Limibacter armeniacum: one gene and its partner. The main gene of each other region encodes a partner of the protein of the gene in region 2 in a complex. Links are inferred from orthologs where the notes say so. Each region holds a gene or a part of one and is shown on either strand. Other genes may lie near its edges.

Evidence for each region. The genes of interacting proteins can lie anywhere in the genome.
Region 1: the proteins of tsaE (region 2) and tsaD are in contact, whole or in part, in a crystal structure (PDB 6N9A), measured with the Thermotoga maritima proteins. The link is inferred for Limibacter armeniacum from one-to-one orthologs. Residues at the interface, in WP_004082108.1 of Thermotoga maritima: Leu37, Gly38, Lys46, Lys57, Val59, Lys60, Ser61, Thr63, Phe64, Thr65, Leu66, Met67, Val69, Pro71, Tyr82, Arg83, Leu84, Asp86, Asp88, Phe89, Asp93, Ile128, Asp130, Glu131, Arg134; in WP_004082750.1 of Thermotoga maritima: Cys10, Asp11, Arg49, His50, Leu82, Gly84, Gly135, Gly136, Glu154, Thr155, Leu156, Asp157, Asp158, Ser159, Glu162, Asp165, Lys166, Arg169, Leu170, Tyr175, Lys213, Thr214, Leu217, Tyr218, Gln221, Arg222, Asn324.

The regions. Positions count from the first base shown.
Region 1 is NZ_JBAJNO010000009.1:754,570-760,340, forward strand. The notes cover bases 1,886-4,861. They hold tsaD (tRNA (adenosine(37)-N6)-threonylcarbamoyltransferase complex transferase subunit TsaD), read left to right. Parts: upstream 1,886-2,851; coding sequence 2,852-3,871; downstream 3,872-4,861. Other genes in these bases: V6R21_RS20860 (translocation/assembly module TamB domain-containing protein), read right to left, coding at 1,886-2,569; V6R21_RS20870 (hypothetical protein), read left to right, coding at 4,137-4,700. Also shown: more of V6R21_RS20860, read right to left, coding at 1-1,885; lgt (prolipoprotein diacylglyceryl transferase), read left to right, coding at 5,151-5,771.
Region 2 is NZ_JBAJNO010000009.1:2,946,276-2,951,751, forward strand. Bases 1,639-4,319 are described here. They hold tsaE (tRNA (adenosine(37)-N6)-threonylcarbamoyltransferase complex ATPase subunit type 1 TsaE), read right to left. Parts: upstream 3,356-4,319; coding sequence 2,921-3,355; downstream 1,639-2,920. Other genes in these bases: V6R21_RS29965 (alanine dehydrogenase), read right to left, coding at 1,639-2,866; V6R21_RS29975 (hypothetical protein), read left to right, coding at 3,621-4,319. Outside these bases: V6R21_RS29955 (nucleotide exchange factor GrpE), read left to right, coding at 1-296; molecular chaperone DnaJ, read left to right, coding at 394-1,545; more of V6R21_RS29965, read right to left, coding at 1,634-1,638; more of V6R21_RS29975, read left to right, coding at 4,320-4,634; fmt (methionyl-tRNA formyltransferase), read right to left, coding at 4,712-5,476. UniProt on the Escherichia coli protein: Required for the formation of a threonylcarbamoyl group on adenosine at position 37 (t(6)A37) in tRNAs that read codons beginning with adenine.

The DNA of each region.
Region 1 (5,771 bases), 2.2 Mb from region 2 along the record:
TAAAACCATTGGCATAAAGGTATTTTTCTCCACTTTCAAACCCTAAATCATCAATCTTAACCTCACCATTGTAGCCTAAAATGATACGGTTTTTCCGTCCAAAATCATTACTCCAATTGTTATCCATCAACCTGAACTTTGACTCAGGAAAGTCCAGAACCATGCTGTCCTTATAGAAAATAAGTTCTGAAAGAAACTCCAAACGGTCTCCTGAAGAAGGATGCTCAATAACGGCATCCATATTGAAGAGGGAATCTATATTGGAGGAAGTCATAGTTAGGTTGGCTAGCTTTACCCCTTCAAAATCCTGCTTATCAGATTTGGCATCCATCTGAAAATCAACATTCCTTTTCCCTTTTTCCTTCGCAACGGCCATTCCTACATAGTTACCCAAAAACTGGTAGTCTCCCCACTGCAAGGAATCTGCATCAATTTCTAGGTTCAGGTAGTCAAGTTTTCCGGTATGGAATCCCCCTCTGGCTTCCAGATTTCTTGACAAGAGCAATGTAGAATCAAATAGGTGGATAAGCTTGTTCAGGTCCTTGTTCTTCAGCTCAAAGGACATGTTGTATTGTTCGATATCTGTTAGCTCCTTATGTAGGTCTAGCACCATATCTACTTTTTCAGTATCTGCCCTCGCATTCTCCAACAATTGGTTTATAAGCTTATAAAGATCGCTGATTACTGTATTCAGTTCGTATTGCCCTGATGCCTTAAACGTGGCAAAGTCTGAATCAAACAAGACATTCCTGTCTCCGGTTTCTTTATTATGATCGGTAGATATATCAAATTCATCAATCAGCACCTCGTACCCTTTCCTGAATAACTTGGAGTCTACCATCCGTACCGTTCCATCCAAGGAACCCCATTGGGTACCATCAAAATCTGCAATTATATGGGACTTAATACCTAATGTTGAATCCATTAAGTGGAGCACTTTCAAATCAGGTGCATCCAGCTCAATCATTGTATTGAACTTATCCTTTTCAAAATCTGTGAGAGATTCAAAGGTCAGGTTAAGGTTTGGATCCTGAACAGTCGCATATACATCAAACTGCTTATTATTATAAATAAACTTTGGTACTGAAATATGCTTGTAGTCATATCCCTTAAGATTAATCCTTTCTATCTCTGCTCTTGAGTTCAATCGCAGCTTCTTCAGACTGTAGCCAACCCCATCAAACCTGACATAACCATCTACATCCTTGATTACTTCCTTCTGATCAAAGAAAGTCCCCAAGTCAAACCTATTCATAGACATCAAACCCTTGTACACCTCTTTATTCATATTGACATACATGTTAGGCTCTAGCCTTCCAAGAGATGTATCAAAAATGCCTTTCAATGTGAAATCACTCAGGTAACCTTTGAAGTCAGCATCTGCAATTGCTGTCGAACCGAGCAACCCAATTGTTTCATGACTGCTCGTAGGCGCATACTGATAAATATCTTTTGGCAAGTAGTATGTTCCTGCTTCCAGACGCAACTTCATATCAGTTGAATCTAATTCTGGAAAACCGCCAAATGAAAGGTCTCCGACTACCCGAGAACTGTCACCAAAAGAGATGTCCGCATTGATAAACTCAAAGTCACTAATTGTTCCATCAAATCGACCCGATATTTTGTAGCGGTCATTATAGGAATGAAGAAATGGCAAAAAACGAACAAGGTCGTCCGTTACAAAATCAGACCTATCCAGTGTTGCAGTCATACTGACACTGTCAAAAAATGATGAGAATGATTTATAGCTATCGTATTTGAAATCTAACTGGTCTTTTACTTTCAGTGTAGAAGATCGCCCCAGTTTCAGAAAGAGGTCACCAAAGGACATTCCCGTTTTGCAGATATAAAAGTCTGTATCCAGTTCATGGATCTTCACCTCGCTGCTGAGTTCATACCCTCTCAGGTCTCTAACATCCAAAGCAATGGTATCACCCACTACCCTGAAATTGGTCACCTCTCCATACAATTGATCAAATACCATATGGTACTGATCAAACTGCATTTTGTCAGCAGGAGCTTTTTCAGGAAAATGTAATTCATAGTGTCCTTGCTCCACATATGCCTTCCCGATGGAAAATGTCCCTGATTTACCTGAGCTATTTACTGAATCAGGCTTACCACTTAATGCATCGATCCATTCATCCATATTGGACAGGTTAGTGGTAGAGTCCTGTACCATAATCACCGATACATCCTTTAGCCATACTTTATCCAAGTGAATATCTCCATCATTCTGCACCAGCAGTTTGTACTCACAGTCCACCTTTAGCTCACCTACATCAATCAGCGGAACACCTTTCGTATCCATGATTTTCACACCATCCAATGCGATAAGGTCAAACCAATTGATAGACACCCCTTCAACTGTCGTTGGGAAGCCTGTCATCTCTGTCAAACGATTGGAAGCATATTGTACGAGGCGGGTCTGTACTGCGGGGTACTGAATCATAAGGTAAAAGAGCAACCAAAAAAACACGAGCAACACCCCCAGTTTACTGAGTGTTCTCACAATTCCTCCCAGAATTTCCTTACGCGTTATTTTGATATTTCTTAATTTTGTCCTCATTCAGCAATCTGAAGGTGAAAGCGGTTTTGGGCTTTCCATTTATTTGTATTCATTTCCCACAAGACAATGTACCTTGGACGAAATGACAACAAAATTAAACATTTTTAACCACGATCTGTGAATTATTGCGCTTCAAGTTCATGATTTCCTCATGAAAGATCTAGAAATGTTATCTACCTTGTCTTTTGTACATTCAAAATCAAGCGGATATGTGTTGCTAGCGCACAACAATAACGACAGACAAACTTAAAGGTTTCTTTTTCCTGAAAAGAATATTTAAAAATGAATCAAACGATTCTCGCTATAGAGTCTTCTTGTGATGAAACCTCAGCAGCCGTTGTACAAGGCGGAAAGGTCATCAGTAATATCGTTGCCACACAATCAGTACACGAGCAATATGGCGGTGTAGTGCCCGAATTAGCATCAAGGGCACACCAGAAGCATATTGTTCCTGTTATTGACCAAGCACTAAAACAGGCTGGTATCAAAAAGCAGGATCTGGACGCCATTGCGTTTACAAAAGGTCCAGGGCTTTTGGGAGCCTTACTTGTAGGTAGCTCATTTGCTAAGTCAATGGCACAGTCCCTTGGGATTCCACTGATTGGCATCAACCATATGCAAGCACACATTCTTGCCCATTTTATTGATGAGCCACACCCTAAGTTTCCATTCCTATGCCTTACTGTCAGTGGAGGACATACACAATTGGTTGTAGTTCATGACCACTTGACCATGGAAGTTGTTGGAGAAACACAGGATGATGCAGTAGGCGAAGCATTTGATAAAACGGCTAAAATTATAGGTTTACCATATCCAGGAGGACCTTTGATTGACAAATATGCTCAAGAAGGCAATCCATTGGCTTATGAGTTTCCGGATGTCAGTACGACAGGGCTTAACTTCTCTTTCAGTGGCATTAAAACAGCATTTCTGAACTTTTTAAGAAAAGAAGTACAAAAAGACCCTGACTTTATCAAAAACAACTTACCTGATATTTGTGCCAGCATCCAACATACCCTGATCCGAATTTTGCTCAAGAAGCTCAAGAAAGCAACAAAGCAATACAAGATCAGTGAGATTGCTATTGCAGGTGGTGTTTCTGCCAATTCAGGGCTTCGCAAGACCCTACAGGAGATGGGAAAAGAGAAAGGATGGAATGTGTATATTCCGAAATTTGAATACTGTACGGACAATGCTGCCATGATTGCCATCACTGCCCACTACAAGTATTTGAAAGGAGAATTTGAAGACCTAACGGTAACTTCAAACCCAAGATTGAAGTTCGAAGGAATCAATCAGTAGTTCATCAACAAACAGAAGAAGCGTGTAAGTTCTCACTTACACGCTTTTTTATGTCTACTCCATTCAAAAATTTTCTATCTGATATCGCCTACCATCTGAACCATTTGATTTATCATAACCTTTATGATTTAAACCCATCTTCCGTTGAAAAACGTAATAAAATTAAATAATTTATATGTGTACTCTTGGCCATACGCCTTGAATACTGATGAATCACGAACTGATTTCTCTTGTCGCGCTTTTCCAACCCTAACCATGTTAAGCAATGGCGGTAATTATTATAGTCTTCACAATTGTAGTAGCCGGAAGTCTTGGCTTCTTTCTGATGGAGCAATCCAGTAAACGGTATGCCAATGCTCTAAAGAAAATATCCAACACTGAGGTCATTGACATTATCAGGCAGCACAACGGACAAATTGGGATTGAGGACTTCGTGTCCAGTACAGGACTTAGCCGTGAAGACGCCAAATACAAACTGTCTGCAATGCTCTCCCAACGTATTCTATCCATTGAATACAATGACCGTTTTGAAACGGTTTATGCATTGAGTGATATTGTTAAAAGTGCTCTTTATGACGTCAACTCTACTTTTTATGCCTACAAAAGGGCTTTACACAGCATTCCTGATGCTGAAGTGATTCGAATAGCGGTAGAACAACATGGCCGAGTCACTCCCGCATCACTCTGCTTCAAAGCCAATATTAGTGCTGATGAAGCCAAAGTTCGACTGGAAGAACTTTACCAAAAAGGCATTTTTGAACTTGATGTGACTGAAAATGGTACACTTTGCTACCAACTTACTGACAAAGACCTTTACGAAGAATTATAAAACAGAATAATCAATCGACTTAAAAATCAAAGTCACAATATTATTTTACAGAAGTGTTTATTCACTTATTGTAAAATGATAATTTTCTTAGAATAAGAGGTATTATTTTTAGCTCAAACCCTTGCATTCATAGTGAATTATCCACTACTTTGTAATCAGGAAAAGGATTTCACACAGATGATTTCCTTAGTCTGATAAGTATGGAAATGAATTATTGATTTTGGTCACATCACGTAAAACAAGTACCGGAAAACCTTTGCCTTTTAGTCAAGGGTTTTTTTTATGCTTATTACTTTTTGATGAACTGTCGATATTTTAATTGTAATCCTAGTCTAATTTTTTGTACTGTTCCTATATTTGCTTTATTGCATATTTATTGCCGTTTTTGAAAATCATTTTGATAAATTATAAGGGAGTATTTAACTCCAAAAATTCCAATTATTTCTTGATATGGATATTCTAGCATTCATCGAATGGGCAGTGAAGCCTGAGATCATTTCCAAACCAATTGAGGTTAGATGGTACGGCCTTCTTTTTGCCCTAGGATTTTTTATTGGTCAGTCATTGATGACCAAAATTTACAAACAGGAAGGAAAACCGGAATCAGGTGTTGATTCCCTGACAATATATGTGTTGATCGCCACTGTTCTTGGTGCAAGACTAGGACACTGCCTTTTCTATGACCCTGACTATTACTTGGCTCACCCTGTTGAAATCCTAATGGTATGGAAAGGTGGATTAGCAAGTCACGGTGCAGCGATAGGTATTCTGATTGGTTTGTGGATGTACTCCAGAAAGTTCAATTACCATTTCCTTTGGGTTGTGGATAGAGTCGTGATTATGGTGGCCCTAGGCGGTGCCTTTATCCGATTGGGTAACCTGATGAACTCTGAGATTGTAGGTATCCCTACTGATGTACCTTGGGCTTTTATCTTCGAAAGACTTGGGGACAACACTCCTCGCCACCCAGTACAGCTTTATGAATCGCTGACTTACTTTGCCACTTTCGCTATCCTTTGGGGGATGTACAAGAAGTTCGGCACATCGTTGGCTCATGGCAGATTGTTTGGC
Region 2 (5,476 bases):
ATTTTGAGAGAGCTCAAAAACACGCTTCAGGTGATGAAGAAAATGAAGCATTGAACTCATTCAAACAGGGTGTTGACTTGATTCAGAACAAACTTGTAAGCCTGTTGGAAAACAAGGGACTGAAGTCAATGGAAAACCCAACAGGAAAAGAGTTTGATATGGATAAGCATGAGGCAATCACGCAAATTCCTGCGCCTTCTGAAGACCTGAAGGGGAAAGTAGTAGATACAGTAGAAAAAGGTTACCTGTTGAACGATAAAGTGATCAGGTATGCAAAGGTGGTAGTAGGAAGTTAATTTAAGGCAAAAAATATGGGGGCTTAACCAAAGGAAAGTCACATTAAAGTGATGGATTGTCTTTTGGTTAGGCATTGCCCCAAACATTAATATTGGCATGGCTAAACAGGATTACTACGAAGTATTAGGAATTAGTAGGGATGCATCTCCTGAACAGATCAAGAAAGCATACCGTAAGGTAGCTATCAAATATCACCCTGATAAGAACCCAGGTGATAAGGATGCTGAAGAGAAGTTCAAGGAAGCAGCAGAAGCTTACGAAATTCTGAGCGACCCTGATAAGAGGGCTAACTACGATAGATATGGACATGCAGCCTTTGAAGGCGGTGGCTTCGGTGGAGGCGGCGGCATGAACATGGAAGATATATTCTCTCAGTTCAGTGATATATTTGGCGGTGGTGGCTTTGGAGACTTCTTCGGCGGTGGCGGCGGCGGACGTCGTGGTCAGCGTGTAAAGAAAGGCTCCAACTTACGTATCAAGCTGAAGCTGACATTGGAAGAGATTGCTAATGGCGTTGAAAAGAAAATCAAGGTTAAACGCTATGTAGCTTGTGATACTTGTGGTGGTAATGGTGCTAAGAATGGTACAGAGCTGAAAACTTGTCATACTTGTAATGGTACAGGTCAGGTAAGTAAAGTAGTGAATACTATGCTTGGACAGATGGTATCTTCTTCAACATGTCCTACTTGTGGAGGAGAAGGGAAAACCATTACCCAAAAATGTGATACTTGTCACGGTGAAGGTAGACTTTACAATGAGGAAGTCCTGAACATCAAGATTCCTGCTGGAGTTTCTGATGGTATGCAGCTTTCAATGAGTGGCAAAGGTAATGTGCCTAAGCAAGGAGGTATCCCAGGTGATTTGCTGATTGTAATCGAGGAAATCGAGCACAAGGAGTTCCACAGAGAAGGCAACAATATTCACTTTGACCTTTATGTTAACTTTGTAGATGCTGTACTGGGGACTACAGTTGAAGTGCCTACTTTAAGTGGTAAAGTAAAGGTTCCAATTGATGCAGGAACACAAAGTGGTAAGGTATTACGCCTGAGAAATAAGGGTATCAAAGATATTAACGGATATCATACTGGAGATCAGTTGATCCACGTAAATGTCTTTACTCCAACAAAGGTTTCTGCCGAAGAGAAAAAGATTTTGCAGAAGCTGAAGGAGTCTCCAAACTTCCAGCCTGAAAGTGATAAAAAAGAGAAAAAAGGATTTATGCATAGAATGCGTGACCTTTTTGAATAGCATATTTGAGGCATTTATGCCAAAACTTAAAAACCCCTTCCGAAAACTATTTTTCAGAAGGGGTTTTTAGTTGACCTTTATTAAAAACTTAGATGCTAGCGGCTAGAATTAGCTCTAAGTTGCGGCATGGTAAGTCATATTTTTCTGCAATAAACTTATTGGTAATACCACCCTTATAAGCATAGACACCTTTGGTGAACCAAGGATGCATTCGCATCATTTGGTCTGTACCACCTTCTTCTATCAGCTTGGTAAGAATAGGGGTGAAAATGTTGCTGACAGCAGTAGATGCGGTTCTGGAAACTCTTGATGCAATGTTGGGAACACAGTAATGGATAACACCATGTTTTTTGTAGACCGGGTTGTGAAGTGTCGTAGGATAGGAAGTCTCAAAACAACCTCCTTGGTCAATGCTGACATCTATGATAATAGAATTGGCTTTCATTTCGGCAATCATCTCTTCAGTCACAATAGAAAGTGGACGGCCTGTATTGCTATGGACTGCCCCAATTACGACATCTGCTGTAGAAAGTGCTTCCCTTAGTTGTCCATTGTCAAAGACAGATGTGTAGAGTTGATGAGTGCCTAACACATCTTTTAATCTTCGTAGGCGATAGATGTGATTGTCAAAGACCTTTACGTCAGCCCCCATTCCAATAGCTGTTCGAGCAGCATATTCGGCAACAGTTCCTGCACCTAATATAACAATCTTAGAAGGTGGTACCCCTGTAATTCCTCCTAGAATAATTCCTCTTCCATTGTTAAAGCTGCTGAGGTATTCAGCCGCAATTAGCATAACAGTACTGCCAGCAATTTCACTCATAGCCCTGACTACAGGTAAACCTCCAACTTTGTCTTCTAAAAGCTCAAAAGCTAGGCAGACCAGTTTTTTACTGACAATCTCTTGTAAGTATTCCTTCGTCAGGTTGTTAATATTGAGGGCGGTAATAACGGTTTTGGATTTCTTAATATGGGATAGTTCCTCAATAGAAGGAGGTGAAACCCTCAAGATAATGTCGGTACCCCAAGCTTCTTTGGCTGTGTAGACTATCTTGGCACCTGCATCACTGTACTCTTGGTCAGGTAGGTTGGCATCTACTCCTGCACCAGACTCTAACAGTATCTCATAACCGTTGTTGACAAGTATGTTGACAGCTTCAGGACGTAGCATGATGCGTTTCTCATCTCGGCAAGTTTCCTTAGGCATGCCAATCGTAATTGGGTTTTTATGCCTTTGGGGTGTCTTTAGCATCATTTCCTGAGGGTGATATTGGTAAAATTCCTCAGTAGCTCGTTTGAAGCCTTCCTTTTCTTTGCCCATAGTTTTCAAGAGTTAATGTAACACCTCACCAATAGTAGCCTAACGCGAGATGTATTACAGCCTGACTTTACTTACTTTAATTTGCCGTTGGTCGTCAGTGCCGTGATTAATTTCAATAAGGATATGATCTTCTGGAATTAGGTTAGGTATACGTGATGGCCATTCCATTAAACAAAGCTTACCCGAATCAACGTATTCTTCATACCCAATATCTAGTGCCTCTTCCTCATCATCTAACCTGTAAAAATCGAAATGGTAGATTGTATTTCCATTAGAGGTACTATACTCATTAACAATGGAAAATGTAGGACTGTTAACCAAATCTTCAACACCGTATTGATCACAGATCGCTTTTATGAGTGTAGTTTTCCCTGCGCCTAATGTGCCTTCAAACAGCCATATATTATCGTGCCCTGCAAATTCAATAATTTTATTGGCAACTTCCCCTAAGTCAGACAGCTGTCTGCTTTCTAATTCAATATGTTCCATTAATAACAAATTTATAATAAAATAGTGAAGTATAGGGTATTTGAAGTTGTATTTCTTTCGGAAGAAAATGAGACTGGAATCTCATTTTGTTTAAAAAAAATTGACATACAAAATTACCAAATAAATGACTTGTAGGTTATCTTGTTGTAGTTAAGTCACACATTATCAAATTAAATGCTAGATAGTTTGAATAATGGTATTTAAATATTTTTTTTGATATAGAGTTGAATAAGCATTCATTTTACATATAAATTACCTAGGACCTATGGCAAAGCAGCAAAACCCAACTACAAATCAGGAGAACCAACAAGCGTCTCCAAAACAAGGTGCAGACAATTCTTCTAGTGCGAGCGAAAAAAAAACTACACCTGCTGTAGGAGCATCCGGTACAGCAAAGACCTCTACTCGTAAAACAACAGCAAAAACATCCACGTCTTCTACGCAGAGAAAGTCTACGACTTCTACAAGCCGTACGACTGCAGCCAAGAAAACAACGGGTGCTGGCGCTAAAACAAACGTGAATCAAAGTCAACAAGAAAAAAGTAAAGTCATGAGCACGCAAACAAAATCCCAAACAAAAACTAAAAAAGAGGCTGAAAAGGCTCAGTCTGGAAAGGTGCTTATCCAAGCTGAAGAATTGATGCATTCGGCTCTTCAGAAAACAGAGGAGGCTTCTAACAAAGCGTTAGAAAATGCTAAACAAACAACGGGAGGTCTGATTACCAAGACTGAGACGTTGACAGAGGATGTGATTTCAAAAGCTGAGAAAACAGCTAATGATGTACTGGGCAAGTCAAAGGAACTGACAGAAACCACCTTGACTAAGGCAGGAACAATGATTGACAAAAACCTTGTTCAGACGAAAGAGTTTGCAGGTGGTACTTTCAAACGTACAGAGTCACTGGTAAGTGATGTAGCCAAGTTTGGAAGGGAGACTTCTACCAAGATGATTCAAGGTAGCCGAGACCTTAGTGAAATGGTTTTTCAGCGTTCTGGAGAAATGGTAGGCGCAACGCTAAGCATGACAAAAGAAGTGTCTTCAAAAGCCGTTCAGCTAGTTAAAATGCCAGTTGAAATCTCAGGTAAGTTATTGAATGACACTTATTCTACCAGTAAAGAGACTGCCGATAGGGTTGTGGCTACAATTTCGAGTAACCTCCCACTGAAATCATTTGGCAAAGTAGAAGGAAAAGGCAAGGTGAAGGATTTTACTTTGGCTGAGTTTGCAATGAATGGTGTGTATGCTGCTGCAAACCGTGTAGTCAGTATAGTAAAATAACCATCTAATTGAGTATACATATAAAAGGCTGTGACAGTATCTAAAATCCTTGTCACAGCCTTTTTGCTTATTTAGAACTAGAATTGCTTACCTCTTAGAAAGTCTTCAATCTTCATCCGTTTCTTGCCTTCCATCTGCCACTCTTTAATGTTGATATAACCGTCGGCTGTATTCAGATAGAAATACGTTTTATTGTCCGTTACATACTCTTTGTCGCCTTCGAAGGTAACATCACTTTCCTGACCTTTTTTCGCGTCGTAGATTTTGTAAACTTTGCCCTCGATTTTGGTCCATGCACATGGATAAGGAGCTAATCCACGAATAAAGTCATATACCTGCTTAGTAGGTTTGTTGAGGTCAATCTCACATGTTTCCTTAAAGATCTTTGGAGCTTCAACTGTTTCACCAGGTTGCGAACTTAAAGTGTAGTTGTCATTTTCAATAGCTTGAACCGTCTTCAGTACAAGTTTGCTTCCCCTTGCCATTAGGCGTGTATAGAGTGACCCAACATTATCATCTTCATGGATAGGCTCTCTATCTTGCATAATAATGTCTCCTGTATCAATTTCATGTTTAAGGAAAAAAGTAGAAACACCTGTTTCTGTTTCTCCATTGATAATCGCCCAATTGATAGGAGCTGCACCTCTGTATTTAGGAAGCAACGATGCGTGTAAGTTGAATGTGCCGATTTCAGGCATGTCCCAGACAGCTTCAGGTAACATACGGAAAGCTACAACAATTTGAAGGTTGGCGTTGAGACTTTTCAGCTCTTCTTGAAATGCAGGGTCCTTCAGGTTTTTTGGCTGCAAGACGTTTAAGTTATTGGCTACTGCAAACGCTTT